DNA from 2 places in the Amycolatopsis carbonis genome. Region 2 is predicted to be linked to the other one. Evidence: predicted binding sites of a transcription regulator. Region 2 holds the regulator's gene; the other holds the start of a gene.

Region 1 (7,427 bases), 940 kb from region 2:
CGACGTCCGACAATTTCGGGTGATCAAACGCCGGACCAGGGGATTCACACCCGGGTGGGATGGCAGACTTCCGGACATGGGCGAGGTCATCGGGTTCCATTCGTTCCGCAGCAGCTTCCCCGCACCGCCGCCGGGCTGGCACGACGCCCACGCCGGCGCCCTCGACGAGTTCGACCACCTCATGATCTACGTGTGCCGCGCGGCGGTGCCGTCCGACGTGGACGTCGAGGACCCCACCTACGAGGCCTGGGACGACTGGGACGTCCAAGCCCTCATCGACGCCCTCGGCGGCCAGTCGCGGCTCGACGAGCTCCTCCTCGACCCCGCCACCGCGCCCACCCTGCTCGCCCGCCTGCCGGAATCGCTGGAGCGCCACCGCCAGGTCGTGATCGACATCGACATCTACTACGCCCTCACCAAACTCGGCTCCATGCTCGGCCGCGTCGAGGCGACGTAGGCATCACGGCGCCTGGGGAGGGAGTGCCGATTGAACACTGTCGCCCTCCTCACACACCCGCCTTCACGCAACACCAGCGAAACGTGCGTGCTGTCCACTCGACGCAACATCGAGGAGGACTCATGCCCGAGGTCGTGTTCCGAGTGCGCTGGCCGGATTCCTCGGTGCAGCGGTGCTACTCACCGTCCACTGTGGTCGAAGAGCACTTCACCGCTGGGGAGGCGTACCCCGTCGCGGAGTTCGTCGAGCGGTCGCGGGCGGCGTTGACGCTCGCGTCGGAGCGGGTGCTCGCGCGGTTCGGCTTCCCGTGCTTACGGGCGGCGGCGCAGCTCGCCGACATCGAGCGGCGAGCGGGAGCTTTCCGAGGCCGAGAAGAACAAGTGGTCGTGGAGGGCTTCGAACAGTGAAAAGCCCCCGTTCCCAACGGAAACGGGGGCCAGTCACGCAACCACTCACGCAGCCTGCGGAACCTCCGAAGAAGCAGGCGTCAACGCCAGCTCCAGCACCTCACGGACGTTCGCCACAGCGTGCACATCCAGCTGCGACAGCACCTCCGCCGGCACGTCGTCCAGGTCCGGCTCGTTGCGCTGCGGGATGATCACCGTCTTCATCCCGGCCCGGTGGGCGGCGAGCAGCTTCTGCTTCACGCCACCGATCGGCAGCACGCGGCCGGTCAACGAGACCTCGCCGGTCATCGCCACGTCCGCGCGAACCACGCGGCCGGACAGCAGCGAGGCCAGAGCCGTCGTCATGGTGACGCCGGCCGAGGGGCCGTCCTTCGGCACCGCGCCCGCGGGGACGTGGACGTGGATGCCGCGGTCCTTCAGATCGCTGACGGGCAGTTCGAGCTCCGCGCCGTGCGAGCGCAGGTACGAGAGCGCGATCTGCACCGACTCCTTCATCACTTCGCCGAGCTGGCCGGTGAGCTGAAGGCCCGTCGAGCCGCTCTCCGGGTCGGCCAGCGACGCCTCGATGTAGAGCACGTCACCGCCGGCGCCGGTCACGGCCAGACCCGTTGCGACGCCCGGAATGGACGTGCGCTGGGTCGAGGTCGGCAGCGAGGACTCCGGCACGTGGCGCGGGCGGCCCAGGTAGGTCTCCAGGTCGGCCGCGTCCAGGGAAACCGGCAGCGCGGCCTCGTCCAGAGCCACCTTCGTCGCGATCTTCCTCAGCAGCTTGGCGATCGTCCGGTTCACGTCGCGCACGCCCGCCTCGCGGGTGTACTCGGCGGCGATCCGGCTGAACGCCGCGTCGGTGATCACCACGTCGCCGGTCGTGAGGCCGGCGCGCTCCAGCTCGCGCGGGAGCAGGTGGTCACGGGCGATCGTCACCTTCTCGTGCTCGGTGTAGCCGTCGAGGGTGACGAGCTCCATGCGGTCGAGCAGCGGGCCGGGGATGGTCTCCAGCGCGTTGGCCGTCGCGAGGAACACGACGTCGGACAGGTCGAGCTCCACCTCGAGGTAGTGGTCACGGAACGTGTGGTTCTGCTCCGGGTCCAGCACCTCCAGCAGGGCGGCCGTCGGGTCGCCGCGGTAGTCGGCGCCGACCTTGTCGATCTCGTCGAGCAGCACGACCGGGTTCATCGAGCCGGCCTCCTTGATGGCCCGCACGATGCGGCCCGGCAGCGCGCCGACGTACGTACGCCGGTGCCCGCGGATCTCCGCCTCGTCCCGGATGCCACCGAGGGCGACGCGCACGAACTTGCGTCCCATGGCCTTCGCCACGGACTCGCCCAGCGACGTCTTGCCGACCCCGGGAGGGCCCGCGAGGGCGAGCACGGCACCCGAACGGCGTCCGCCGACCGGGCCGAGCCCCGACTCCGCGCGGCGCTTGCGCACGGCCAAGTACTCGATGATGCGTTCCTTGACGTCGTCGAGGCCCGCGTGGTCCGCGTCGAGCACGGCGCGCGCGGCGGCGATGTCGTAGACGTCCTCGGTGCGCTCGTTCCAGGGCAGCTCCAGGACGGTGTCGAGCCAGGTCCGGATCCAGCCGCCCTCGGGCGACTGCTCGGAGGTGCGCTCCAGCTTGTCGACCTCGGCCAGCGCGGCCTTCTTCACGTTGTCGGGCAGGTCGGCGGCCTCGACGCGGGCGCGGTAGTCGTCGTCCTCGGCGGTGCCGTCGAGCTCACCGAGCTCCTTGCGGATCGCCTCGAGCTGGCGGCGCAGCAGGAATTCCTTCTGCTGCTTGTCCATGCCCTCCTGGACGTCCTTGCGGATGGTGTCGGTCACTTCGAGCTCGGCGAGGTACTCCTTGCTCCACTCCATGGCCCTCTCGAGCCGCTTGCTCACGTCGAGCGTGGTGAGCAGCTCGATCTTCTGCTCCGTGGCCAGGTACGGCGCGTTGCCCGACAAGTCCGCGATCGCGGAGGGCTCTTCGACCTGCTGGACAGCGTCGATCATCTGCCAGCCACCACGCTGCTGGAGCAGCGAGATGACCACGGCCTTGTACTCCGACGCGAGCTGCGTGGAGCGGTCGTCGGTGAACTCGGTGGCCTCGTCGGCGTGGACCCAGCGCGCGGCGCCGGGACCGTCCGCGATGCGGCCCACCACGGCGCGGCCGGTGCCGCGCAGCAGAACGGCGGCCTTGCCGCCGGGAACCCGGCCGATGCGCTCGACGGTGGCGACCGTGCCCATCTCGGCGTACTCGCCGTGGATGCGGGGGACGATCAGCACTTCGGCCTTGGTGGCCGCGCCGGAGCGGATGCCGGGGAACGACGCCGTCGCGGGCGTCTTGGCCTGAGCGGACTCCACTGCGCCCCGGGTCTCGGCGTCGGTGAGGTCGAGCGGGACCACCATGCCCGGCAGCACGACGTCGTCATCGAGCGGGAGAACGGGCAGGAGGCGGGGATCTGACATGTGCACTCCTCGATTAGTTGAGTCTGCCTTGCTCAACTATCTGTGGGGCGGGTTTGTTTCCCGAGGAGTGTTCGCTGGCAGCGATCAGGCATCTGCGCAGGTCAGGGGTACGTGGGCCCGGTCACGGCGGCTGTGCGACCCCCCCAGCGCGGTCCGTGCTGGTGGCGGGCAGCGTGTCCGGTTGAGGCCACGATGGGACCTGTCCCGCGAACCCGGTAGTAGTTCTTGACCCCATGATGGTTATGCGACTCTGGCTCGCACGGCTGCGTGAGACCCGGGAACTGACTGAACTGGGCCGGCTTCGGGCGGCGGCAGGTGATGTGCGCGGTGCGAACGTTGCTTTCCAGCTTGTCGTGGACTCCTCTGACACTCATGACGGGCTCAAGGCGGCGCTGCACCTGTGGGTACTGCACGTCAGGTCGGGGCAGGTCGGGTCGGGTCGGGTCGGGTCGCGCTCGCACGAGGCGTTCCGCGACGCGGTGCGGCTGGCGGCCACGGCCGAATCGGCCGCCGTCGGCCAGGCGTGTGTCCACATCGGTGACCTGATCGGCGCGCGGTACTCGAGCCTCCCCGGGATAAGCGCCGCTCGCGGCGCCTTCGAGGAAACGATTCGCTCGGGCGGCCGAGACCTGGCCCCGAACGCGGCGCTCGGTCTCGCGTTGATGCTCTGGGGAACCTCACAACCACGTGAGGAGGTCATCTCGGCGTTCCGGCTCGCGATCGAATCCGGGGATCCCGAGTGTGCGAGCACGGCGACGGAATGGCTCAAGACGTACCGACGTCGCATCAGCGAGGCGGAAGCGTGGGACCCCGTAACCCGGCGATGCCCTGGCCCACGACCGGCCCCTGTTGGCAGCCGGGTGGGATCCGGTGGTGCCGATGCAACCGCAGGCCAGCCCCCGTCGAAGCCGGGTTCGTCGCGCCCGGCCCCACGGCGACGGCACCTGCGCAGGTCAGGGGTACGTGGGCCCGGTCACGGCTTCTCCGCCACCCCGCACCACGCGAACGGCCGCGTCTCCGCCTCCAGCGCCGACACCGGCCGGTCCGGCCGCCAGTCCGGCAGTGCGGACAGGCCCGGATCCAGCAGGGGCCAGCCGCCGAACCACGGCCGGATCTCGGCGTCCGAGCGCAGGTAGGCGGGGTTGGACGTGTCGCGGTAGGCGTCGATGAAGGACTTCACTTCGGCAGCGCGGTCCGGCGGCGCGTCGTCGCGGCACGTGCCGTGCGTCACGGCCAGCCACGAGCCGGGGGCGAGCTTCGCGCGGTAGGTCGCCATGAGCCCGTCGGGGTCGTCGTCGGGGCCGATGAAGTGCAGCACGGTGATCATCAGCAGGCACACGGGCTCGGACCAGTCCACCAGCCGTCGCGTGGTCTCGTCGGCGAACAGCGCCTTCGGGTCGCGGATGTCGCGCTGCACGAGGCCGGCCCAGTCGCTCGCGTGCTCGCGTTCGAGGATCACGCGCGAGTGCGCGGCGGCCACCGGCTCGTAGTCCACGTACACGACGGACGCGCGCTCGTCGGCCGGCAGCCGCTCGCGCACGATCTCGTGGACGTTCCCCGCCGTCGGCACACCCGAGCCGAGGTCCACGAACTGCCGGATCCCGGCGTCGAGCGCGGCGCGCACCACGCGGTTCATGAACGCCCGGTTCTGCCGCGAGATGGGCCGGATCAGCGGCCACACCTTCTCCACGCGCCGGCCGAACTCGCGGTCGACGGCCCAGTTCTGCGAACCACCGAGGTACCAGTCGTAGACACGCGCGGCCGACGGCTTCTCGACGTCCACCCCGGCCGGCGCGTCCGGCGCGGTCACGGCTTCTCCGCGACCCCGCACCACGCGAACGGTCTGGCCTCGGCCTCCACCGCGTTCAGCTCCCGCTCCGGCCGCCAGTCCGGCAGGTGCACGATCCCCGGCTCCAGCAACGGCCAGCCACCGAAGAACGGCACGATGTCGTCGCGATCGCGCATCCAGACGGGGTTGCTGGTCTTGCGGTACTGCTCCACGAACCAACGCAGGCCTTCGAGTGCCGGGCCGTCGCCGTCGCCCTCGCTCATCTGCGAGATCGACAGCCAGCTGCCCGGCGCGAGCGCGTCGCGGTAGACCTTGACGAGGCCCTCGGGGTCGTCGTCCGGGCCGACGAAGTGCAGCACCGCCATCATCAGCAGGCACACGGGCTTGCCGAAGTCGATGAACTCGCGGGTGGTCGGCGAGTGCAGCACCGACTTGGGGTCGCGCATGTCGGCCTGCAGGATGCCGGCCCAGTCGGTGGCGGCCTCCTCTTCGAGGATCAGCGTCGCGTGGGCCACGGCCACGGGCTCGTAGTCCACGTACAACACGGTCGCGCGGTCGTCGTCGTCCAGTTCGGCCTCGATGACCTCGTGGACGTTGCCGGCCGTCGGCACCCCCGAGCCGAGGTCGATGAACTGCCGGATCCCCGCCTTCAGCGCGGCGCGCACCGTGCGGTTCATGAACTCGCGGTTCTGCTTCGCGCCCGGCCGCACCAGCGGCCACTGCTGCTCCACGCGCCGGCCGAACTCGCGGTCGACGGCCCAGTTCTGCGTGCCGCCGAGGTACCAGTCGTAGATCCGCGCCGCCGAGGGCTTCTCGGTGTCCACGCCCTCGGGCGCCTTCGGTGCGGACGCCGGCTGCTCGCTCACGTCGGAACTCCCCTCGTCGCCGAAGGCCAAGCCTAGCGAGCAGCGGCGACGATCTTCCGACGGCCGAGGAAGAACGCGGGGAAGAGCGCGACGAACGCGAGCACCCCACTCAGCAGGAACGCCGGGCGGAACGCACCCGAGGCGGCGATCGACGCGAGCACCGCCGTGCCGGCCGAACCGCCGAGCTGGTGCACCAGCCGCACCACGGCCGATCCCGACGGCACGTCCTCCCGGGGCAGCCACGTGAACGCCGGCGTGATCGCGATGTCGGCCACGCTCAACGCCCTGCCGCGCACCACGAAGCTCATCGACGCCCCGGCGAACACGACGGGCACCGTCGCGGCCGCACAACCGGCGATCCCGGCAACCGCGATCACGCGCGCCGACGCGGTCCACAACTGCGCCGACCCACCGCGTCAGCAGCGATCCCACACCCTGCAGCGCGAGGATCATCCCGCAGCTCCGCGTTGCCGCGATCGGCGTGATCCCGCAGCCCACTGGGCGGCAGGCTCGGTCGTTGCTCGATCGGTGCCTTTGCCGCCACCCTGGCTCGAATCCTGGCTGAAGATCGAGTTGTCCACAGCCAAACCGACTTGTGGACAACTGGGGCCCTTGGCTGCGTGACCACCTGCGCCTGATGCCGAAAGCCTCCGCAGCCCGGTGGACGAGCTCTTCCTCCCACTCGTCCACCACCACGCCATGGGCCAGCTGAGCTAGCGGACCGCAGGCCTCCGCTGCCACCCCGTCCACAGCGGCCGATACCCCTGCGCGTACCAAAACGGCGTCGACCGCGGGTTCAGCACCGCCGTGTGCAGCAGCACGACATCCGCACCGGCCTCGTCGAACACCTGGTGCGCGTGGGCCGCCAGCGCCGTACCCACACCCGCCGACCGCGCGGCCTCCGCGACGGCCAGCGAAGACAGGTACCCGATCCGCGAAGCCGCCACGCGGTGCTGGATCCAGGCCGTCTCGTCGGGCATCTGCAGCACGGCCAGGCCGAGCGCCTGCCCGTACAGCTCGGCGATCCACACCTGCGGCTCCGGGCGCTCCAGCAACCGCAGGAGCTCCTTGCCCACGAGCTCGTCGATGCCCGGCCGCACCGTCACGCGGCCGAACTGCGCGTCGTAGCGCTGGAGTTCGAGCATGAGGTGCACGGCGGTTTCGAGGTCGTCCGGCGTGGCGTGGCGGATGCAGACGCCGGGGGTCGTCGTGGGGCCCGAGGCGGCCATGCGCTGGGCCGGGCGGACGGCGATCACGCCGACGGGGGCGAAGCCGTGGCGCAGCATTTCGGTCACGCCGGCGGTGTCCCGGCTGGGCCGGGAGACCACGGCCGAGCACTCGGGATCCCCCGGACGGGCGATGGTCGACAGGTGTTCATCCCATCGAGTGAGCAACGCGTCGAGGCCGGCGGCGGGGTCCGGACCGGCAAGCTGGACCTCGAGCCGGTGCTCGGTCAGGGC
Region 2 (7,427 bases):
GTCCGCTCAAGGCGGACCCGAAACGTGCAGGTCAAGAACATAGCAGTAGAGCTGCCAACACAGGAGGAAGCACCATGGCGCGAGCGGTCGGCATCGACCTCGGCACGACCAACTCGGTCGTAGCCGTCCTTGAGGGCGGCGAGCCGACGGTCATCGCCAACTCGGAAGGCTCCCGAACCACCCCGTCCATCGTCGCGTTCGCCAAGAACGGTGAAGTGCTCACCGGTCAGTCGGCGAAGAACCAGGCCGTCACGAACGTCGACCGCACCATCCGGTCCGTCAAGCGGCACATCGGTACCGACTGGAACACCGAGATCGACGGCAAGAACTACACGCCGCAGGAGATCAGCGCGCGCGTGCTGATGAAGCTGAAGCGCGACGCCGAGTCGTACCTGGGCGAGGAGATCACCGACGCGGTCATCACCGTCCCGGCGTACTTCGAGGACGCCCAGCGGCAGGCCACCAAGGAGGCCGGGCAGATCGCCGGCCTGAACGTGCTCCGCATCGTCAACGAGCCGACCGCCGCCGCGCTGGCGTACGGCCTGGACAAGGGCGAGAAGGAACAGACCATCCTGGTCTTCGACCTCGGTGGCGGTACGTTCGACGTGTCGCTGCTGGAGATCGGCGAGGGTGTCGTCGAGGTGCGCGCGACTTCCGGTGACAACCACCTCGGTGGTGACGACTGGGACGAGCGCATCGTCAAGTGGCTGGTCGACAAGTTCAAGGCCTCCAACGGCATCGACCTGACCAAGGACAAGATGGCCCTGCAGCGCATCCGCGAGGCGGCCGAGAAGGCGAAGATCGAGCTGTCGAGCTCCAACTCCGCCGGCATCAACCTGCCCTACATCACGGTCGACGCCGACAAGAACCCGCTGTTCCTCGACGAGCAGCTGTCGCGCGCCGAGTTCCAGAAGATCACCGCGGACCTGCTCGAGCGCACCCGCAACCCGTTCAACAACGTGATCCGCGACGCGGGCATCGCCGTCGGCGACATCGACCACGTCGTGCTCGTGGGTGGTTCCACCCGCATGCCGGCCGTGTCGGACCTGGTCAAGGAGCTGACCGGCGGGCGCGAGCCGAACAAGGGCGTGAACCCGGACGAGGTCGTGGCCGTGGGTGCCGCGCTGCAGGCCGGTGTGCTGAAGGGTGAGGTCAAGGACGTCCTGCTGCTGGACGTGACCCCGCTTTCGCTGGGCATCGAGACCAAGGGTGGTGTGTTCACCAAGCTCATCGAGCGCAACACCACGATCCCGACCAAGCGTTCGGAGATCTTCTCCACGGCGGACGACAACCAGCCGTCGGTGCAGATCCAGGTGTTCCAGGGTGAGCGCGAAATCGCGGCGCACAACAAGAAGCTCGGCATGTTCGAGCTGACCGGTCTTCCGCCGGCCCCGCGTGGCGTGCCGCAGATCGAGGTCACCTTCGACATCGACGCCAACGGCATCGTGCACGTGACCGCGAAGGACTTGGGCACGAACAAGGAGCAGTCGATGACGATCACCGGTGGCTCCGCGCTGCCGAAGGACGACATCGACCGCATGGTCAAGGACGCCGAGGCCCACGCCGAGGAAGACAAGAAGCGCCGCGAGGAAGCGGAGACCCGCAACCAGGCGGAGACTCTCGTCTACCAGACCGAGAAGTTCGTCAAGGACAACGAGGACAAGCTCCCCGAGGACCTCAAGGGCAAGGTCAAGACCGCCATCGACGAGGCCAACGAGGCGCTGAAGGGCACCGACTCGGCCAAGATCCGCGAGTCCATCGAGAAGCTGAACACGGCTTCGCAGGAGCTGGGCACCGCGCTGTATGCCAACCAGGGCGCAGAGGGCGGCGCGACGAGCGACCCGAACGCCGCGAACGCGGCGCAGGACAAGGCCGATGACGTGGTCGACGCCGAGATCGTGGAAGAGGACGAGAAGAAGTGACCCCACGACACTCCGAAGCCGAGGGCCGGGGCCCCGAGGAACCGGTGGTCGTGCGTGACCGGCGGCGGGTCGACCCGCAGACCGGTGAGGTCCGTCCTCCTGCCCCGGAAGAAGTCAGGGTCGACGAGGCGCCCGCGCAGCACGCGGGCCCCTCGCTCGGCGACTCGGTGGACGACGCGGTCACGGTCGCGTCCGACGTCGAGAAGCAGCTGGCCGAGCGCACAGCCGACCTGCAGCGACTGCAGGCGGAGTACGCCAACTACCGCAAACGTGTGGACCGCGACCGCGAGGGCGTGGTGCTGCAGGCGAAGGCGTCGGTGGTCGGCGACCTGCTCCCCCTGCTCGACGACCTCGAGCGGGCCGAGCAGCACGGTGATCTCACCGGTGCGTTCAAGGCGGTCGGCGACAAGCTGGTGAGCGGCTTGCAGCGAGCCGGTCTCGAGTCGTTCGGCGCCGAGGGCGAAGCCTTCGACCCGAGCGTGCACGAGGCCGTGCAGCACAACACCTCGCCGGACGTGGCGGGTCCGACGGTCACCGTGGTCATGCGCCGCGGTTACCGCTTCGGCGACCGGGTCCTGCGGGCGGCGCTGGTCGGGGTCACCGACCACGAGCCGGCCGCGGCACCGGTCGACCCGCCCGTCGGCGGCGAGCTGCCGCTGGACGGGTCGATCGATGAGCCGAACCAGCAGTAACAACCGTTTCGTAGCGAAAGGAGGAGGCACCCGATGAGTGCTCGGGAGTGGATGGGCAAGGACTTCTACAAAGAGCTGGGTGTCTCCTCCGACGCCACTGCGGACGAGATCAAGAAGGCCTATCGCAAGCTGGCCAAGGAGAACCACCCGGACGCCAACGCGGGCAACACCGCGGCCGAGAACAAGTTCAAGGCCGTGTCCGAGGCCTACGGCGTGCTGTCCGACGCGGCCAAGCGCAAGGAGTACGACGAGGCCCAGCGCCTCTTCGGCTCCGGCGGCTTCGGCGGCGGGTTCCCGGGCGGTGCCGGCGGCGCGGGCGGCTTCGACATGGGCGACATCTTCGGCCAGGCCGGCGCTGCCCAGCAGGGCGGTTTCGGCGGGCTCGGCGACATCCTTGGCGGCATCTTCGGCCGACAGGGCCGGGCCGGCGGGGCCGCCACGGCCAACCGGCCGCAGCGCGGTGCCGACGTCGAGACCGATGTGCGGATCGACTTCACCGAGGCGGTCAAGGGCGCGACCCTGCCGCTGCGGCTGTCGAGCCCCGCGACGTGTTCGACGTGCGGCGGCAACGGCGCGAAGCCGGGCACGTCGCCGCGCCAGTGCCCGACGTGTGGCGGTTCGGGTCTCGTCAGCCGCAGCCAGGGTGCGTTCGCGTTCTCCGAGCCGTGCCGCGACTGCCGCGGCCGCGGCCAGATCATCGACGACCCGTGCCCCGAATGCGGCGGCGAGGGCATCAGCACCCGCACCCGCACGCTGACCGTGCGCATCCCGCCGGGCGTCGACGACGACCAGCGGATCCGGCTGGCGGGCCAGGGCGAGCCCGGCCGCGGTGGCGCGCAGGCCGGTGACCTGTACGTGCGCGTGCACGTGGCGCCGCACAAGCTGTTCGGGCGCAAGGACCTGGATTTGACGTTGACCGTGCCGGTCGACTTCACCGAGCTCGCGCTGGGCACCACGATCACGGTGCCGACGCTCGAGGGCAAGGTGTCGCTGAAGGTGCCCGCGGGGACCGCGAGTGGCCGAGTGTTGCGCGTGCGCGGAAAGGGCATTCAGAAGCGGGACGGTTCACAGGGTGATCTGCTCGTGACCCTGCAGGCGTCGGTCCCCGCGAAACTGGACGACAAGGCGCGCGAGGCCCTCGAGGCCTACGCGGAGGCGATGAAGGGCCACGACCCGCGGCCTGAGGTGACCGAGATGCTCGAAGGCAGGTGAGGGTCATGTTCGGCGGAATCCCGGGGCTCCCGCACGGCGCGGACGAGGACACCCCCGTGTTCGTGATCTCCGTGGCAGCCCAGCTCTCGGGCCTCCACGCGCAAACCCTGCGCTCCTACGACCGCCAGGGCCTGGTCTCCCCGGGCCGCACCTCCGGCGGTGGCCGCCGCTACTCCATGCGCGACATCGCCCTGCTGCGCGAGGTCCAGCGCCTCTCGCAGGAGGACGGCGTCAACCTGGCGGGCGTCAAGCGGATCATCGAGCTGGAAAACCAGGTCGACGCCCTGCGGGCGCGGGTACACGAGCTGACCGAGGAACTGGCGTCCGCGTACGCCGCCGCCGAACAAGCCGCTGCGGCGGTGCACGCTTCGTACCGAAAGGACCTGGTGCCGATGCGGCAGCAGACGTCTCTGGTGGTGTGGAAGCCCAAGCGCCGCTGAGGTTCTTGTGGGACAGCCCCTTTGCCGCCGGGTCGGTGGCGGAGGGGCTGTTTCGCGTTCTGGCGTGGGTGGTCCTTTCGCGCGCTGTCTGCAGCGCGAGCGGTCCCGTCGCGCGCGGTCTGCGGCGCGAGTGGTCCCCTCGCCGGGGTGTGGATTCGAGTGGACCGTTGGCGCTCGCGGTGAAGTAGCGAAGCAGCGTCAGCCTTTCGAAGGCGTCTTCAGATACTCCCCGAAGAACGTCATCACCCGCTGCCAGGCATCCCGATCCGAAGGCTCGTGGTACCCGAACCCCACCACCTTCGCAAACGCCTGCACCGGCGCCGGGCCCATCTTGTTCGCGAAGCTGTGCCCCGCGTCCGGGTACTCCTTCACGTCGTGTGGCACGTTGCATTCCGTCAGGGCCGCCGAGAGCTTCGTGGCGGCGCCGCGCAAAGACGGGTCGCGGCGGCCGAAGCTGGCGACCACCGGGCAGGCATCGTCCAGGACGGACAAGTCGCGCGGGAGCTGGCCGTAGTAGGGGGCCGACACGTCGAACGATCGCGAAGCCGCCACGAGCGCGAAGCCGCCGCCCATGCAGTAGCCCGCGATGCCGATCTTGCCGCTGCAATCCTCACGGGCGGAGAGCAGGACCCGCGAAGCCTCGATGTCGTCGAAAGCGCGGCCGCTGCGCGCGAACATGTCCTTGAACACCTGCCGCACGCAGCGGAACCTGCCGCCGCGCGAGTACAGGTTGGGGCTGAGCGCCAGGTATCCCTCGGAGGCGAACCGGTCGGTGATCTCGCGCGCGTCGTTGGACAGGCCGATGGCGTCGTGGACGATCACGACGGCCGGAAAGGGGCCGGGGCCGGTCGGCGTTGCCAGGTAACCGTCGATGTCACCGGCCGGGGTGGGGATCGTGATCTCCATGGACCCGCACACTAGTCCAAAGTGAACGGGTCATACCGGATCCGCTCGAGGTCCACGCCCGCGGCGAGCAGCTTCGCGATCGTGCCGCGGATCATGTCCGGCGAGCCCGCCACGAGGACCTCGTGGTCCTTCCAGGCGCCACGCTGCGTCACCGCGGTGGCCAGAGTGCCCCGGTCGCCGCCGGGGACCGCGCCTTCCTCGGTCACCGGGGTGACCGTGAGCCACGGCGAGGTGATGGCCAGGCGGCGCAGCTCGTCGAGCGCGTACAGGTCACCCGGCTTGCGGCCGCCGAAGAACAGGTGCACGGGCGGGTTGCGCTTCCAGCGGGACAAGTCGTCGAGGATCGCCATCAGCGGCGCGACACCGGTGCCACCCGCGATCATGAGCAGCGGCCGCTGGTCGGCGGTCGGCACGACGGACAGCGCGCCCAGCGAAGGCCCCAGCCGCCAGACGTCGCCGGCGTGCGTGTGGTTCACGATCGCCCGTGAGACCCAGCCGCCCACCACCGCGCGCACGTGGAAGGTGAGCAAGCCGTCGTCGCGCGGTGCCGTCGCCATGGACAGGTACCGCCACAGCCGCGGCCGCTGCGGCACCTCGACGCTCACGTAGCCGCCGGAGCGATACGGCAGCAGCTGCTCCGTGCGCACCCGCACCAACGCGACGTCGGCCGAGAGTTTCCGGTGCTCCAGCACCGTCCCGCTCCACGACGCGGGCCCTGTCTCCTCCGCCGCGGCTTTGCGCATCGTCTCGGAGATCAACTGGTACGCCGACGTCCACGCCGTTTCCACCTCGGGCGTCCATGCTTTGCCGAGAAATCGTTTCATCGCGCTGATCAACGCGGTTCCGACGGCGTCGTAGTGGCGCGTCACCACGTCGAACTTCCGGTGGTCGCGGCCCAGTTGGCCGAGGAACGTGGTGAGTTCGTCGGGCCGGTCCACCATCTGCACCACGTACACGAGCGCCCGCAACAATCTGCTCCGTTGTGTGGCCATCGTCACCGGGAACAGATCGCGGGCATCCGGCGCGATCACGAACAGCGCCCCGTAGAAGTACTGCGCCAGCTCCTCGGCTTTCGGCTCCACCAGTGCGAAACTCTCGCGGATCACCCGCGCGGTCTCGGAACCGGGCAGCGGTCTGCGCAACGCCGCGGGAGCAAGGTCGATCTTCACGGATTCAGCACTCATCGGGAACGGTTTTCTCCAGTCATGCCAAGCAGTTTCAGTCTTCACGCGGCTTTGCGTACGCGTGCCGCCCCCGAGGAATCCCGACTGTAGGCGCCACTGGAGAAAAACGGGTGTAGTTAACGCCGTTCCCGCTCGAACGGAGCAATTATCGACACGGCTGGTAAACCTGATCTGGCGCTCAGTGAAAATGATCTTCCGCGGTTTCCCTTGGCAGGGAACGCTTTTCGTGGGCCGATAACCGCCCAGCGCGGATCAATCGATGGTGAACGGGTCGTACTGGATCTGGCCCAGCACGCTGCCGGCGACCAGCATGCGGGAAACCGTCGCGCGGATCATCGAAGGAGAACCTGACACGAGAATGTCGTGGTCGGGCCAGGCGCCGTAGCGCGTAACCGCTTCCGCCAAGGTCCCCTGCTCGCAACCGGGCAGGTGGTCGCCGCGTTCGACGACCGGGGTCACGGTCAGCCACGGGTTCGTGGACGACAGCGCGCGCAGCTCCTCGAGGTCGTAGAGGTCCTCTCGCGCCGGCCCGCCGTAGAACAGGCGCGTCTTGGGGTTGTCGCCCCACATCGCCAGGTGGTCGAGGATCGAGCGCAGCGGCGCGACACCGGTTCCGCCCGCGACCATCACGACGCCACGGGACCGTTCACGGTCCACGGCCATGCGTCCCAGCGGCGGACCGAGCCGCCAGACGTCGCCGGGCTGCGTGTGGCTCACGATCGCGCGCGAGACCCAGCCGCCGTCGACGGCACGCACGTGGAACTCGATGCCGCCGTCTTCGCGCGGCGCGTTGGCCGGCGAGAGGTAGCGCCACAGCCGCGGCCGTTGCGGTACCTCCACGCTCATGTACTGCCCCGGCAGGTACGGCACGGGCTGCTCCGGCAGCAGCCGCACCAGCGCCAGGTCCCACGTCAGCCGCCGGTGCTCGACGACCGTCGCGTGCCACGACGCCGGGTTCACGTCCGCGGCCGCCGCTTCCTGCATGGCGCGCGCGACGATGGTGAACGCCTCCGCCCACGCCCGCTCCACGGCGACAGTCCATTCAGGCCCCAGGTGGTTCTTCAACGCGGC

The links. The regulator HspR, encoded in region 2, represses chaperone genes until heat shock. The targets are predictions, from matches to a motif close to ANNTTGAGTNNNNNNNACTCAANNT.
Region 1: the regulator HspR is predicted to act here: its motif matches at 3,327-3,351, upstream of lon (endopeptidase La).

The regions. Positions count from the first base shown of each region.
Region 1 is NZ_CP127294.1:907,818-915,244, reverse strand. Features, by position in the region: gene QRX50_RS04490 (hypothetical protein) at 77-457, shown strand; gene QRX50_RS04485 (MSMEG_0570 family nitrogen starvation response protein) at 580-864, shown strand; gene lon (endopeptidase La) at 910-3,312, opposite strand; gene QRX50_RS04475 (SAM-dependent methyltransferase) at 4,286-5,122, opposite strand; gene QRX50_RS04470 (SAM-dependent methyltransferase) at 5,119-5,967, opposite strand; gene QRX50_RS04465 (MFS transporter) at 6,000-6,365, opposite strand; gene QRX50_RS04460 (GNAT family N-acetyltransferase) at 6,681-7,427, opposite strand, start outside.
Region 2 is NZ_CP127294.1:1,843,965-1,851,391, forward strand. Features, by position in the region: gene dnaK (molecular chaperone DnaK) at 75-1,922, shown strand; gene grpE (nucleotide exchange factor GrpE) at 1,919-2,614, shown strand; gene dnaJ (molecular chaperone DnaJ) at 2,648-3,826, shown strand; gene QRX50_RS09130 (heat shock protein transcriptional repressor HspR) at 3,832-4,266, shown strand; gene QRX50_RS09135 (dienelactone hydrolase family protein) at 4,465-5,172, opposite strand; gene QRX50_RS09140 (globin domain-containing protein) at 5,184-6,356, opposite strand; gene QRX50_RS09145 (globin domain-containing protein) at 6,609-7,427, opposite strand, start outside.